4 regions of the Peribacillus sp. NPDC046944 genome follow, and region 1 is predicted to be linked to each of the others. Evidence: riboswitches for the same ligand, from Rfam matches in the RefSeq annotation. Region 1 holds a riboswitch; each other region holds the start of a gene.
The links. A riboswitch is a leader RNA that binds a small molecule or an ion and turns the genes downstream of it on or off. The one in region 1 is predicted to bind S-adenosylmethionine.
Positions count from the first base shown of each region.

Region 2: another riboswitch for S-adenosylmethionine. It lies ahead of ACQKIC_RS11300 (YezD family protein); the one in region 1 lies ahead of metK (methionine adenosyltransferase).
Region 3: another riboswitch for S-adenosylmethionine. It lies ahead of mtnW (2,3-diketo-5-methylthiopentyl-1-phosphate enolase); the one in region 1 lies ahead of metK (methionine adenosyltransferase).
Region 4: another riboswitch for S-adenosylmethionine. It lies ahead of ACQKIC_RS12955 (methionine ABC transporter ATP-binding protein); the one in region 1 lies ahead of metK (methionine adenosyltransferase).

Region 1 covers NZ_JBNNML010000001.1:517,616-520,831, forward strand. The annotation lists gene ACQKIC_RS02670 (gamma carbonic anhydrase family protein) at 1-332, shown strand, start outside; gene metK (methionine adenosyltransferase) at 474-1,670, opposite strand; SAM riboswitch class I at 1,839-2,001, opposite strand; gene pckA (phosphoenolpyruvate carboxykinase (ATP)) at 2,579-3,216, shown strand, end outside.
Region 2 covers NZ_JBNNML010000005.1:167,717-170,932, reverse strand. The annotation lists gene pdxT (pyridoxal 5'-phosphate synthase glutaminase subunit PdxT) at 1-369, shown strand, start outside; gene ssuE (NADPH-dependent FMN reductase) at 559-1,095, shown strand; SAM riboswitch class I at 1,336-1,443, shown strand; gene ACQKIC_RS11300 (YezD family protein) at 1,612-1,728, shown strand; gene ACQKIC_RS11295 (phosphoadenylyl-sulfate reductase) at 1,896-2,600, shown strand; gene sat (sulfate adenylyltransferase) at 2,628-3,216, shown strand, end outside.
Region 3 covers NZ_JBNNML010000007.1:10,562-13,777, reverse strand. The annotation lists gene ACQKIC_RS13980 (carbon-nitrogen family hydrolase) at 1-460, opposite strand, end outside; gene ACQKIC_RS13975 (pyridoxal phosphate-dependent aminotransferase) at 561-1,745, shown strand; SAM riboswitch class I at 1,861-2,018, shown strand; gene mtnW (2,3-diketo-5-methylthiopentyl-1-phosphate enolase) at 2,175-3,216, shown strand, end outside.
Region 4 covers NZ_JBNNML010000006.1:142,237-145,452, reverse strand. The annotation lists gene ACQKIC_RS12960 (O-acetylhomoserine aminocarboxypropyltransferase/cysteine synthase family protein) at 1-1,242, shown strand, start outside; SAM riboswitch class I at 1,355-1,466, shown strand; gene ACQKIC_RS12955 (methionine ABC transporter ATP-binding protein) at 1,612-2,646, shown strand; gene ACQKIC_RS12950 (methionine ABC transporter permease) at 2,639-3,216, shown strand, end outside.

The DNA.
Region 1 (3,216 bases):
TTCATCAAAGTCCCAATAACCCACTGATAATCGAAGATGAAGTGACCATTGGCCACCAAGTCATTCTACATAGCTGCAAAATTCGAAAGAGAGCCCTCATCGGCATGGGTTCGATCATCCTTGATGGAGCGGAAATCGGTGAAGGTGCCTTCATCGGTGCAGGGAGCCTTGTCCCCCAAGGAAAGGTTATCCCGCCGAACACCTTAGCCTTTGGAAGGCCGGCCAAAGTCGTTCGTGAAATTAATGAGGAAGATCGCCAGGATATGGATCGCATTGTCCGGGAATATGCTGAAAAAGGACAACTCTATAAACAGGCTGACCGAATAAAGTAACACCAATCGTATGATTACAAAAAAACGCTTAGCTAAAAATAGGATTCCTTGAATTATTCCCTAGGAAGCCATATTTAATCCTATTTTTGCCCATCAAAAAAGGTGCCTTGCATTAAAGCAAGGCACCTTTTCTCATATGATTTACGCTTTAGCTTGTGTTTTTAAAGCTTCTGCTTTATCCGTACGCTCCCAAGGCAAATCAACATCTGTACGGCCGAAGTGACCATATGCAGCTGTTTGCTTGTAGATTGGGCGACGTAGGTCAAGCATCTTGATGATACCAGCTGGACGTAGGTCGAAATTCGCCTCTACCAATTCCACTAGCACCTCTTCACTTACTGTTCCCGTTCCAAATGTATCGATTGAGATGGATACAGGCTTAGCCACGCCGATTGCGTAGGCCAATTGCACTTCCGCTTTGTCAGCCAGGCCGGCAGCCACGATGTTCTTCGCAACGTAACGAGCGGCATATGCAGCAGAACGGTCCACTTTTGTTGCATCTTTACCAGAGAAAGCACCGCCGCCGTGACGAGCGTATCCGCCGTACGTATCAACGATGATTTTACGGCCAGTAAGACCAGCATCCCCTTGAGGTCCGCCGATTACAAAACGGCCAGTCGGGTTGATGAAGTATTTCGTATCTTCATTGATTAAGTCAGCCGGTACGACCGCATTAATCACATGTTCTTTTAAGTCGGCTTGAATTTGTTCAGGTGTCACTTCAGGATCATGTTGTGTGGAGATGACGATTGTGTCTACACGTACAGGTAGGTTATTTTCATCATATTCAACCGTTACTTGCGTTTTTCCATCAGGACGTAAATAACTTAGCGTGCCATCTTTACGAACTTGAGAAAGACGGAATGATAGCTTATGAGCCAATGAAATGGGAAGTGGCATAAGCTCTTCCGTTTCATTGCACGCGAATCCGAACATAAGACCTTGGTCCCCTGCACCGATAGCATCGATTTCCTCATCGGACATCGTACCTTCACGTGCTTCCAATGCTTTATCAACACCCGCTGCAATATCAGCAGACTGCTCATCGATCGAGCTTAGCACGGCACAAGTCTCGGCATCGAAACCATATTTCGCACGAGTGTACCCGATACCTGCAATCGTATCGCGGACAATGCGTGAAATATCCACGTAAGCCGATGTTGTAATTTCTCCAGCAACAAGTACAAGACCTGTCGTTACACTTGTTTCACACGCAACGCGCGCATTAGCATCCTTAGCTAGGATTGCATCTAAAATGGAATCTGAAATCTGATCACAAATTTTATCCGGATGGCCTTCTGTCACAGATTCAGAAGTAAATAGACGTTTCTTTGACATCTTATTTCCTCCTTGGAAGTTAGTATGTTGTAGGCATGAGCCTGATCTTTTACGGAACTCGTTTCCCTTATTAGTTTCAATCATAGACACAGAATTAATGAATAAAAACACAAAAACCTTCCCTGGCAAATGAGGAAAGGTTTAAAAATTCTATCATCTATCCTTTCACTCTTATCGTTCAAGGGTTTTTACCTTGCTCAGGTTAGCACCATCACCACTATTCCTTGAAGGTTCATCGCTTTATTTTCGGCGATTGACCTTGGAGTCAAGTTCAATATGGCAGGTTGCTGGGTTTCAAAGGGCCTGTCCCTCCACCAACTCGGGATAAGAGAATCCGTACAATTTAAGATACTATCGTATTTAGTCTGAATTTGTCAATGTTTTTCTAAATAGAACATTTTTCCCCAATGAAAAATAAAAAAACTTTTTATCTGGCACAGCCGGAATATAAATAGTATCCTTAAAGAGTGTAAACTAAGAAGATAAGACCATTGACTTACAATGGATAAATCAGACAAAATGAACATACCATCCGAACCCCATATTCATCCCTTTTTCAGATACATAAATGGTTGTTCACTTCTTTTCTTCCTATTATAAATGAAAAGGTACACTAATCCTAAAACGGGACTTCACAAAGACTTGCGGCAGCAATCGTTTTTCACATCCTAGATTCACTTCATCCAGATCGTCTCCCGATTCAACCAGATTCGAAAACATCCATCCAGGATGACTCACTGCAAGTATATGCCCGCACTATACATAAGGTTACACTCGAAGTGAGATAATTGATTAATGTGACTATTCCATTTTCATTCACAAAAAAAGTTAAATAGTATAGACTATTTAATCCAATGTGTTATACTAATTGTATTATAAAAACTTAAACAAAGGAAGGTATCTCATATATGAATTCTGTTGACGTTAATGAGTTACACCAATTATTAGCAGGAAATAATGTGCAAACTCAACTCTCAGTTCCTCAATTAGTTGAAAAAGTATTAAGCAGAAATGAAGGCGTTTTAACTTCAACCGGCGCAGTAAAAGCTGAAACGGGCAAATACACGGGCCGTTCACCTAAAGATAAATATATTGTGGAAGAAGCTTCTGTAAAGGACAAAATTGACTGGGGCCCAGTGAACCAACCCATTTCCGAGGAAGTATTCAATAAACTATATAGTAAAGTAGTGGATTACTTAAAGACAAAAGAAGAAGTCTTTGTCTTCAAAGGTTTTGCTGGTGCAGACGAATCATCACGCCTTCCTATCCGAGTGGTTAATGAATATGCTTGGCACAACCTTTTTGCTCATACATTGTTCATCCGTCCGAATGACGAAGAACTAAGAGGGCATGAAGCAGAATTCACCATCCTTTCCGCACCTAATTTCAAAGCGGATCCAACAGTTGATGGAACGCAATCCGAAACGTTCATCATGGTATCATTCGAACGCCGTACTATCCTAATCGGTGGAACTGAATACGCAGGTGAAATGAAGAAATCGATTTTCTCAATCATGAACTACCTACTTCCGGAAGAAGAAATCCT
Region 2 (3,216 bases), on a different contig from region 1:
TTCGGTACTTGCGCAGGGATGGTATTAGTGGCAAAGGAAATGGTTAGTTTGGAACATCCCCATCTTGGTTTTATCAATATTACAGTGAATAGAAATGGTTTTGGTCGTCAGAGGGAAAGTTTTCAAGCACCCCTTATAGTTCAAGGAATGGAAGAACCTTTCATGGGTGTCTTTATCAGAGCACCTTTTGCCGTTGGCGTAGGTGAAGATGTGGAGATATTAGCAAGTTATGACGGGAAAGTAGTGGCGGCTAGACAAGAACAGGTTCTTGTCAGTTCGTTTCATCCAGAACTGACCGGTGATCAACGATTTATACAACTTTTTTTAAAAATGGTGAAAGACTCAATCAATAGAGTTGAAAAGCTTTAAAAATCCTGCCCTAACGGGGCAGGATTTTTAGTCAATGGCATAATACAATTCTTATTAGTGTTTCAAAAATATAAATTCCAATCAAGTTACTTGACTTTTATTTTTCTGATAATTAAGATAATTAATTGAAGTTGCTTAACTGGAAAGGACCCAGATCCTTTGCAGATTTTACATACAGGAGGAATATATATGAGCGAAATTATAATTTTATCAGGCAGCCCTGCTATACCATCAAGAACAGATATTTCATTAAAATATATCCAAACGTTGGTGGAAAAAGAAGGATTTACAACGGACTATCATTCTATTACCGAGTTTTCTGCAAACGACTTATTCCAAGGTCGTTATGATAGCGAGGATATTCTAAGACTTTCAGAAAAGATTAAGCAAGCTACTGGTATCATTATTGGTTCACCTGTCTATAAGGCATCTTATACAGGAGTGTTGAAAGCTCTAATTGATTTATTACCCGAGGGCGCGTTTAAGGATAAGCCAGTTTTGCCCATAATGGTTGGGGGAAGCAACAGGCATTTATTGGCTATAGATTATGCGCTGAAACCTCTTATATCAATATTAAAAGGGGAACCGATGCAGGGGTTATACTTTGTGGATAAAGAAATCGATAAGCAGAATCCAAAACATCCGATTAAGGAAATGGAATTACTTGATCGTACAAAGAGTCAAGTAAAGGAATTTGTAGAAGCCATACAAAAAAGAAGAAATTGATGATTTCTTCTTTTTATCTTGACCCTTCCCATCAACGAGTTAAGTTATAGGCTACTTTAAAGGTTTATTCAAGCTTGTTCAGGATGAATGAACCTTTTTTACTGGCTTAACAAATCACTGTAACAAACTTGAACTATTTGTGTATAATAATTGAAGTTAAACCAAAATATTAAACCAAGTTAATTTATATGAAAACTCCATTGACAATGATTTGATATGTGTTAATATTTAAAATAATAAAACTTATCAAGAGCGACGGAGGGATTTGGCCCTTTGAAGTCCAGCAACCTGCATCATGAATGCAAGGTGCTACATCCAACAAAATGTCATCATTTTGGAAGATAAGGTAAATAAGATTACCTTATCAATCTTTCCATCTTGGCATGGAAGGATTTTTCTGATTGATTTTATTAATTTGGGGGAATTCATTTACAAGCTGATCATCTTACGACAAGCTAGTCGACGAGTTTTCTTAAAGGAGGAATAGCCTTGGAAAAGGAAAATCAGCTGGGGGAAATATTTGAAAGGCTGCAAGAAATGCTAAAAACTATGAAATATGGATCCATAACCCTTATCGTTCAGGACGGTAAGGTTATACAAATGGAAAGAAACGAAAAATTGAGAATTAAATAAATGGACTGCTGACTAGAAAACTAGAGGTGGATTTAGCTGATATAAATAGGAAACTATTGGTTAAAGCCGCCTTTTTCATTATAAGAAATGGTGTTTCAAAGGCTTTCAAAGATATCTGCTGTACCATAGGGTGATTCTTAAAAGGGGGTATAGAGTTGGCAGAGCTAGTGGACTATGAAAATATTGATACAGCAACATTACCTTCGTTCCCGGAAGATAGCGATACAAAAGGCGCTTTAGAAGTATTGGAATGGGCAAATTCAGAGTACGGAGATAAACTCATTTATGCCTGTAGTTTTGGGATTGAAGGAATTGTACTGACAGATTTGCTGGCAAAGGTTAATCCTTCCGCCAAAATCGTATTCTTGGATACGGATGTTCATTTCGCTGAGACTTACCAATTAATCGAACAAGTGAAAAATCGTTACCCACGGCTTTCCATTGTAATGAAGAAACCGGAAATGACATTGGAAGAACAAGCCGCTGAATTTGGTGATGAATTATGGCTTCATGACTCAAATCAATGCTGTAACATCCGCAAAATTACGCCGCTCACTGAAGTATTATCAACAGCGACGGCTTGGCTCTCGGGACTGCGCAGGGAGCAATCGGAAACCCGTGCATTGACTGAATATATAAACAAGGACAACAAATTCAAATCTATCAAAATTTGTCCGCTCATTCATTGGACATGGAAAGATGTATGGCGTTATGCGCATAAAAATGGCTTACCATATAATGTACTTCATGATAATGGATATCCAAGTATTGGCTGTAAAACATGTACAGCACCTGCCATTAATGCTGATGATCTTCGTTCAGGACGATGGCAAGGTGCCCAAAAAACAGAATGCGGATTACATTTATCATAATTATAAAAAATTCAGGGGGAAATCAGCATGACCATTAGCTTGCCGCACGGAGGAACATTAATCAATCGCTTTGAACCAGACTATGATTTAACTAAAATAGAACAATCCGTTGAAATTGATGAAATCTCATTAAGCGACTTGGAACTTATAGGGACTGGAGCATACAGCCCCATTGAGGGATTCTTTTCAAAAGAAGACTATCAAACAGTAGTAAAGGATATGAGGCTTAGCAGCGGGCATGTCTGGAGTATTCCTATTACATTACCACTTTCCGCTGATGTGGCAAACGCTCTTACAATCGGAGAAGAAGTAAAGTTAACTCATGAGGGCCAAACTTATGGAGTCCTTGCCGTTTCCGATATATTTACACCTGATAAGCAAGTGGAGGCAACTTTAGTTTATCAAACGGATGAAGAGAATCACCCAGGTGTAAAAAATCTATATAATCGTGGCGATGTATATGTAGGTGGTAAAATCAAGCTTATTAAACGGATCGAGCGTCCATTATTCGAGGATCATTATTTAGACCCAGTTGATACCCGAAAAACATTTGAAGAAAAAGGGTGGAAAACGGTTGTCGGTTTCCAAACAAGAAACCCCGTTCACCGTGCCCATG
Region 3 (3,216 bases), on a different contig from region 1:
ATTCCGGAAAACGGATATCATAGCAAATGAATCCGGCGCAAATCTTTTCATCGAGGGAGAATAAGCCGTCTTTTTTGCCAGGTTGTAAGTAATGGTGTTCATCCATCAATTGAAACAGATGGAGTTTATCATATTCTTTAACCAGTTTGCCTTCTTTATCGATGATGAGCATTGTGTTATAGATGCCTTCCTTAGTTTTCTTTGCAATCGAGCCACCGATTATGTTAATGTGGTGTTTTTTTGCAAGGGCTTTTAGAAAGGTAATGGTTTGTGCTGCTTCTTCGTCTGCAATTTCATGTAATCTCGTTAAGTCATAGCCGGTTGTCCATAGTTCCGGCAGCATGACGATGTCCGGTTTAGACTGTACAGCTTTTTCAATCCATTGTTTTGCCACCTGGAAATTTATATCTGGCTGTCCAAAGGCAATGTCCATTTGTAAACAGGCGATTTTCCATTTCATCATTTAAAACCTCCATTTGTAAAAAAGTACTTTACAAGATTAAGATAAACATATATCATTTGTGACTATAATTTCAAGAAATTTCAGAGAAGGTGCAAAGATGGTGCAATTCGAAAAATCCAGACTTCTTCAAGAGCTTCCAAAGCAGTTTTTTGCTTCTTTAGTCGAAAAAGTTAATAACATAACATCAGAAGGCAAGGATGTCATTAATCTTGGGCAGGGAAATCCAGACCAACCGACTCCTGAACATATCGTGAAGAGCCTGCAGACAGCAGCAGGAAATTCCATGAATCATAAATATTCTCCTTTTAGGGGGCTTCCCTATTTAAAAGAAGCTGCGGCCCTCTTTTATGAACGTGAATATGGCGTCAAGCTAGATCCTAAAACGGAAGTGGCGATTCTTTTCGGTGGAAAGGCTGGTCTAGTCGAATTACCGCAATGCTTGTTGAATCCAGGCGATACAATTTTAGTGCCTGATCCGGGCTATCCAGATTACCTGTCAGGTGTAGCGTTAGCCCAAGCTAAAACGGAAATTATGCCCTTGACCGAAGAAAATGATTTTCTTCCCGATTATAAGGAAATAGATAAAGAGGTTTTTGACAAAGCGAAGATGATGTTCTTGAATTATCCCAATAATCCCACAGGAGCATCGGCGTCAGCAGAATTCTTCGAAGAAACGGTTTCCATGGCAAAAGAACACTCGATATGTGTGGTCCATGATTTCGCATATGGTGCAATTGGGTTCGATGGGAAAAAACCGGTAAGCTTCCTTCAAGCAGAAGGATCAAAAGAAGTGGGGATAGAAATTTACACCCTTTCTAAAACATATAACATGGCGGGGTGGAGGGTTGGCTTTGCGGTTGGCAACCAGAGTGTCATCGAATCGCTTGAATTATTGCAGGATCATCTTTACGTCAGCCTTTTTCCCGCAATACAAGAAGCCACGGCATGCGCCTTACTGGATTCACAAGAGTGTGTGAAGGAACTCGTGAACATGTACGAAGGACGACGAAATGTATTTATCGAAGGGTTACGATCCATTGGATGGGATGTACAGGCTCCAGATGCTTCCTTCTTTGCTTGGCTAAAGGTCCCTGAAGGATATACTTCAGCGAGCTTTGCAGATCATTTACTGGCACATGCCCATGTAGCAGTTGCACCAGGAAATGGTTTCGGTGAATTTGGTGAAGGATACGTCAGGGTGGGACTTCTCACTTCAGAAGACAGACTCCAAGAAGCGGTAGAAAGAATTCGTACATTGAATATATTCAAAGAAAATCAGTGAGATATTGAATAGTTTGAACATTATACCTATTGACAAAGTATGAATTGCGTGAAAGAATATAAAAAAGAATTCTAAATTTTTAGTTAAGATACATAAACGAAAATATAATAGCATTTTCTTATTTTGAGCAGGTGGAGGGACTAGCCCGATGAAGCCCAGCAACCGACTGTAATACCATTGTGAAATGGGGCGGAGATAATACCGCCGGATCATTTTATTGATTCCGTAAGGCACGGTGCTAATTCTTGCAGCTATAGAGCTGGGAGATAAGAAGATGGCTTTTTCAAAGCCTCTTCTTTAGGAAGGGGCTTTTACATTTTTAACAGAGAATTGGAGTGCAACTTTGTTCGCAGATGGTTAGAAGCTTGTTAAAGGAAAGACCAACAATGACAACTTTAAGAATGACTTTTACGTATTGGGAGTGATCAGATGAGCGAAATAATCGCTACGTATTTACTTCATGACTTCAAAGGAGAGCATGAGAAAAAAGCAGAAGGCATTGCGTTAGGATTGACTGTAGGGACATGGACTGAACTTCCTCACTTGGTACAACAGCAACTGGAAAAACATAAAGGTAGGGTAGTTTCCGTAACACCCCTTCCCGAAGAAGAGCGAGTTAATCTCTATTTCGGTCAAAAAGTGTACCGTTCAACAATCAGGATTGCCTACCCGGCAGGTAATTTTTCTAATGATCTACCGGCTATCTTGACGACAGTATTCGGTAAATTGTCATTGGATGGGGAAATCAAATTGATGGATTTGGACTTTGTCGGCGATATTCAAAAAGCCTTTCCAGGTCCTCGATTCGGAATTAGTGGGATCAGGGAAAAAATTGATGTGTTTGACCGCCCCCTAGTGATGAGTATTTTTAAAGGTGTGTTAGGTCGAGACCTCGCCTTTCATAATGAACAATTGGAGCAACAGGCATTGGGAGGAGTCGATCTTGTCAAGGACGATGAGATTCTTTTTGACCAAGATCAGACGCCTTTCATCGATAGAGTCAAAACCGGAAAGGCCATTTTGAAAGGTATCTATGAGACAACGGGACATCGAACCTTATATGCTGTGAACCTGTCAGGAAAAACACTAGAACTATTGGATAAAGCTGAACTGGCAGCCGAAGCCGGCGCAGATGCCTTGTTATTTAATGTTCATACATATGGATTGGATGTTCTACAGGCTTTACGCGAAAATGACCGGATCAACTTACCGATCATGGCTCATCCGGCATATAGCGGAGCATTAGCTTCATCTTCATTTTATGGACTCAGCTATCCGCTTCTCCTTGGAAAACTGGTGAGGATATCAGGTGCAGATTTATCCCTCTTTCCCTCTCCATACGGAAATGTGGCACTCGATAAAGCAGAGACATTGGCGATTGCTGAAGGATTGACGAGAAATGAAACATCTTGGAAAAGGACTTTCCCGGTTCCATCGGCAGGTATCCATCCTGGCATGGTTCCAGATCTCA
Region 4 (3,216 bases), on a different contig from region 1:
GCCCGCGCCGTACCCATTTATCAAAGTAATGCTTATTTGTTCAAAGATACAGATCATGCAGCGAATCTATTTGGATTAAAAGAGAATGGTTACATCTATACGAGGCTTCACAATCCCACTGTCAGTGTCTTTGAAGAAAGAATGGCCCTGTTAGAAGGGGGAATCGGTGGATTGGCAGTTGCAAGCGGCATGGCCGCTATATCCCTTTCCATCCTTAATATCGCTGGTATGGGGGATGAAATCGTTTCTGCTTCAACACTGTACGGCGGGACCTATAATTTATTTGAAAATACACTCCCTAAATACGGAATCAAAGTGAAATTCGTCTCACCTGATGATCCGGAAAATTTCAAACGGGCAATCACTCCACGAACGAAGGCCATATTTGCCGAAACAATCGGCAACCCAAGCTTAAGGGTTCTTGATATCGAAGCAGTGGCGGAAATAGCCCACGAAGCAGGGATACCTCTTATTATCGATAACACTTTCGCAACGCCGTATCTGTGCCGACCAATTGACTTTGGGGCGGATATTGTCATCCATTCAGCTACAAAGTGGCTATTGGGTAATGGTACGACATTAGGGGGAGTCATCATCGACGGTGGTAAATTCGATTGGAATTCGCCTAATTATCCAGGCTTTACGGAACCTGACCCTAGTTACGATGGACTTGTCTATTCCGAAGCGGTAGGGCCTGCTGCCTTTATTACGAAAGCGCGTGTGCAATTGCTTCGGGATTTGGGACCGACGTTAAGTGCTCAAAGTGCATTCCAGTTCACGCTTGGCCTGGAAACGCTCCATGTCAGGATGAAGGAACACCTGTTGAATACGAGGACAGTCATTCAATACTTGGAGAACCATCCGGCAGTCTCATGGGTTTCTTATCCGGGTAACGATGATCATCCCGATAAAGCCCTTGCAGATAAATACTTGCCTAAGGGAGCCGGATCTGTGGTGACGTTTGGAATTAAGGGGGGACGTGAAGCAGGTTCCACACTCATCAATTCGGTTGAGTTATGGTCGCATGTCGCCAATGTCGGGGATGCTAAAAGCCTAATCATCCACCCAGCAAGTACAACTCACCAGCAATTGAATGATGCAGGACTGGTCAAGGCCGGTGTCAGTGCCGACCAGGTTCGCCTTTCAATCGGTATTGAAAATGTAGACGATTTACTTGAAGATCTAGAGCAAGCGATTGAAAAAGCGACGAATATCGTGTCAGTGAATTCTCAAAGAGTTTAATGGAGAAACAGGTACACCCTAGGATTTTACATTGCACTCCTTTTTTATCTGTGTTAAAATTTCAGACATAGTAAAGTGAATGTTAAGACAAAAAAGAATAGTCCATATATAGCTCTTATCAAGAGAGGTGGAGGGATGTGCCCGTTGAAACCCGGCAACCGACAAGGATTTTCCTTGGAAAGGTGCCAATTCACACAAAGCGTAGAGGCTTTGGGAGATGAGAGGAAGGCCTGCTTTTCCCTGCCTTTCTGCTCATGCAGAAGGGCTTTTTCTATTTTCTTTGAATCATAGAGGGATAGATTCATCAGGAGGCCATAAAAATAAATCGACTAAATTCATAGGCTTAATTGGATAAAGAGGTGAGCATACATGATTACATTGTCAAACGTCAGTAAACTTTTTCGAACAGGAAAAGCAAATAGCGAAACGATTCATGCCGTGAATAGTGTGAATTTAGAAATAAATAAAGGCGAGATTTTCGGAGTCATCGGATACAGTGGGGCTGGCAAGAGTACGCTCATACGTATGCTGAATGGGTTGGAACGGCCTACTGAGGGCTCCGTGAACGTTGCGGGAAATGAAGTTTCAACAATTAAAGGGTCTAAGCTTCGTAAAGCCCGTCAAGAGATTAGCATGATTTTTCAGCATTTTAATCTCTTGTGGTCAAGGACCGTTCAAGAAAATATATCCTTTCCTCTGGAAATTGCGGGCATCTCCAAGCAAGAACGCATCAAGCGCGTCAATGAACTCATTAAGTTAGTTGGATTGGAAGGAAGAGAAAAAGCGTATCCATCGCAGCTAAGTGGTGGACAGAAGCAAAGGGTGGGAATAGCGAGGGCTCTTGCCAATAACCCGAAAGTGCTTTTGTGTGATGAGGCCACGTCCGCTCTAGATCCCCAGACAACCGATTCCATCCTGGAATTGCTTGTGGATATAAATCAACGCCTTGGTTTAACCATTGTCTTGATTACACATGAGATGCATGTCATTCGGAAGATTTGCAATCGAGTGGCTGTGATGGAAAGTGGACGGGTAGTCGAACAGGGAGCTGTCCTGGAAGTATTCAGAAACCCTAAAGAACAGATGACTAAGCGTTTTGTTCAGCAGGTGACGGAACCAGAAGAGACAAAAGAAACGATGGAGCATTTGTTTGAACGGTATCCAGCAGGAAAAGTGATTCAACTGACATTCGTGGGGGATCATGCAGAAAGCCCGTTGATCACAAAATTGGTACGTAATTTTGAGTTGGATGTGAACATTGTCCAGGGGAAGATATCACAAACGAGAAGCGGCTCATATGGAACATTGTTCATCCACCTTGATGGCAGTGAAGATGAAATGCTCCGCGCAATCGAATTCATAAAAGCACAGCAGGTAGGCGTGGAGGTGATTACTCATGCTTGAAGAATTATTGCCGAATGTAGATTGGGAAGACATCATAGAAGCGACGAAAGAAACGCTGTATATGACAAGTATTTCAGTTGTAGCGACCTTTTTTATAGGGATACTATTGGGGTTGCTTCTGTTTTTAACAGGCAAGGGGAATATGTGGGAGAATCGGGGCGTTAACGGTGTGTTAAGTGCTTTCGTTAATATTTTCCGTTCGATTCCATTCCTTATCTTGATTGTATTATTAATTCCGTTCACCAAATTACTTGTCGGTAGCATGATTGGTGAGAATGCGGCATTACCAGCACTCATTATCGGTGCAGCACCGTTTTATGCGCGGATGGTCGAAATCGGCCTTCGTGAGATTGATAAAGGCGTGATTGAAGCGGCTAAATCAATGGGAGCCAAAACCAGCACCATCATTTATAAGGTCCTCCTTCCAGAATCGATGCCGGCCCTTATATCAGGCATCACGGTAACATCGATTGCATTGGTTGGATACACGGCAATGGCAGGTGTCATCGGGGCTGGTGGATTGGGTAACTTAGCCTATCTGGACGGTTATCAACGGAATCACAACGACGT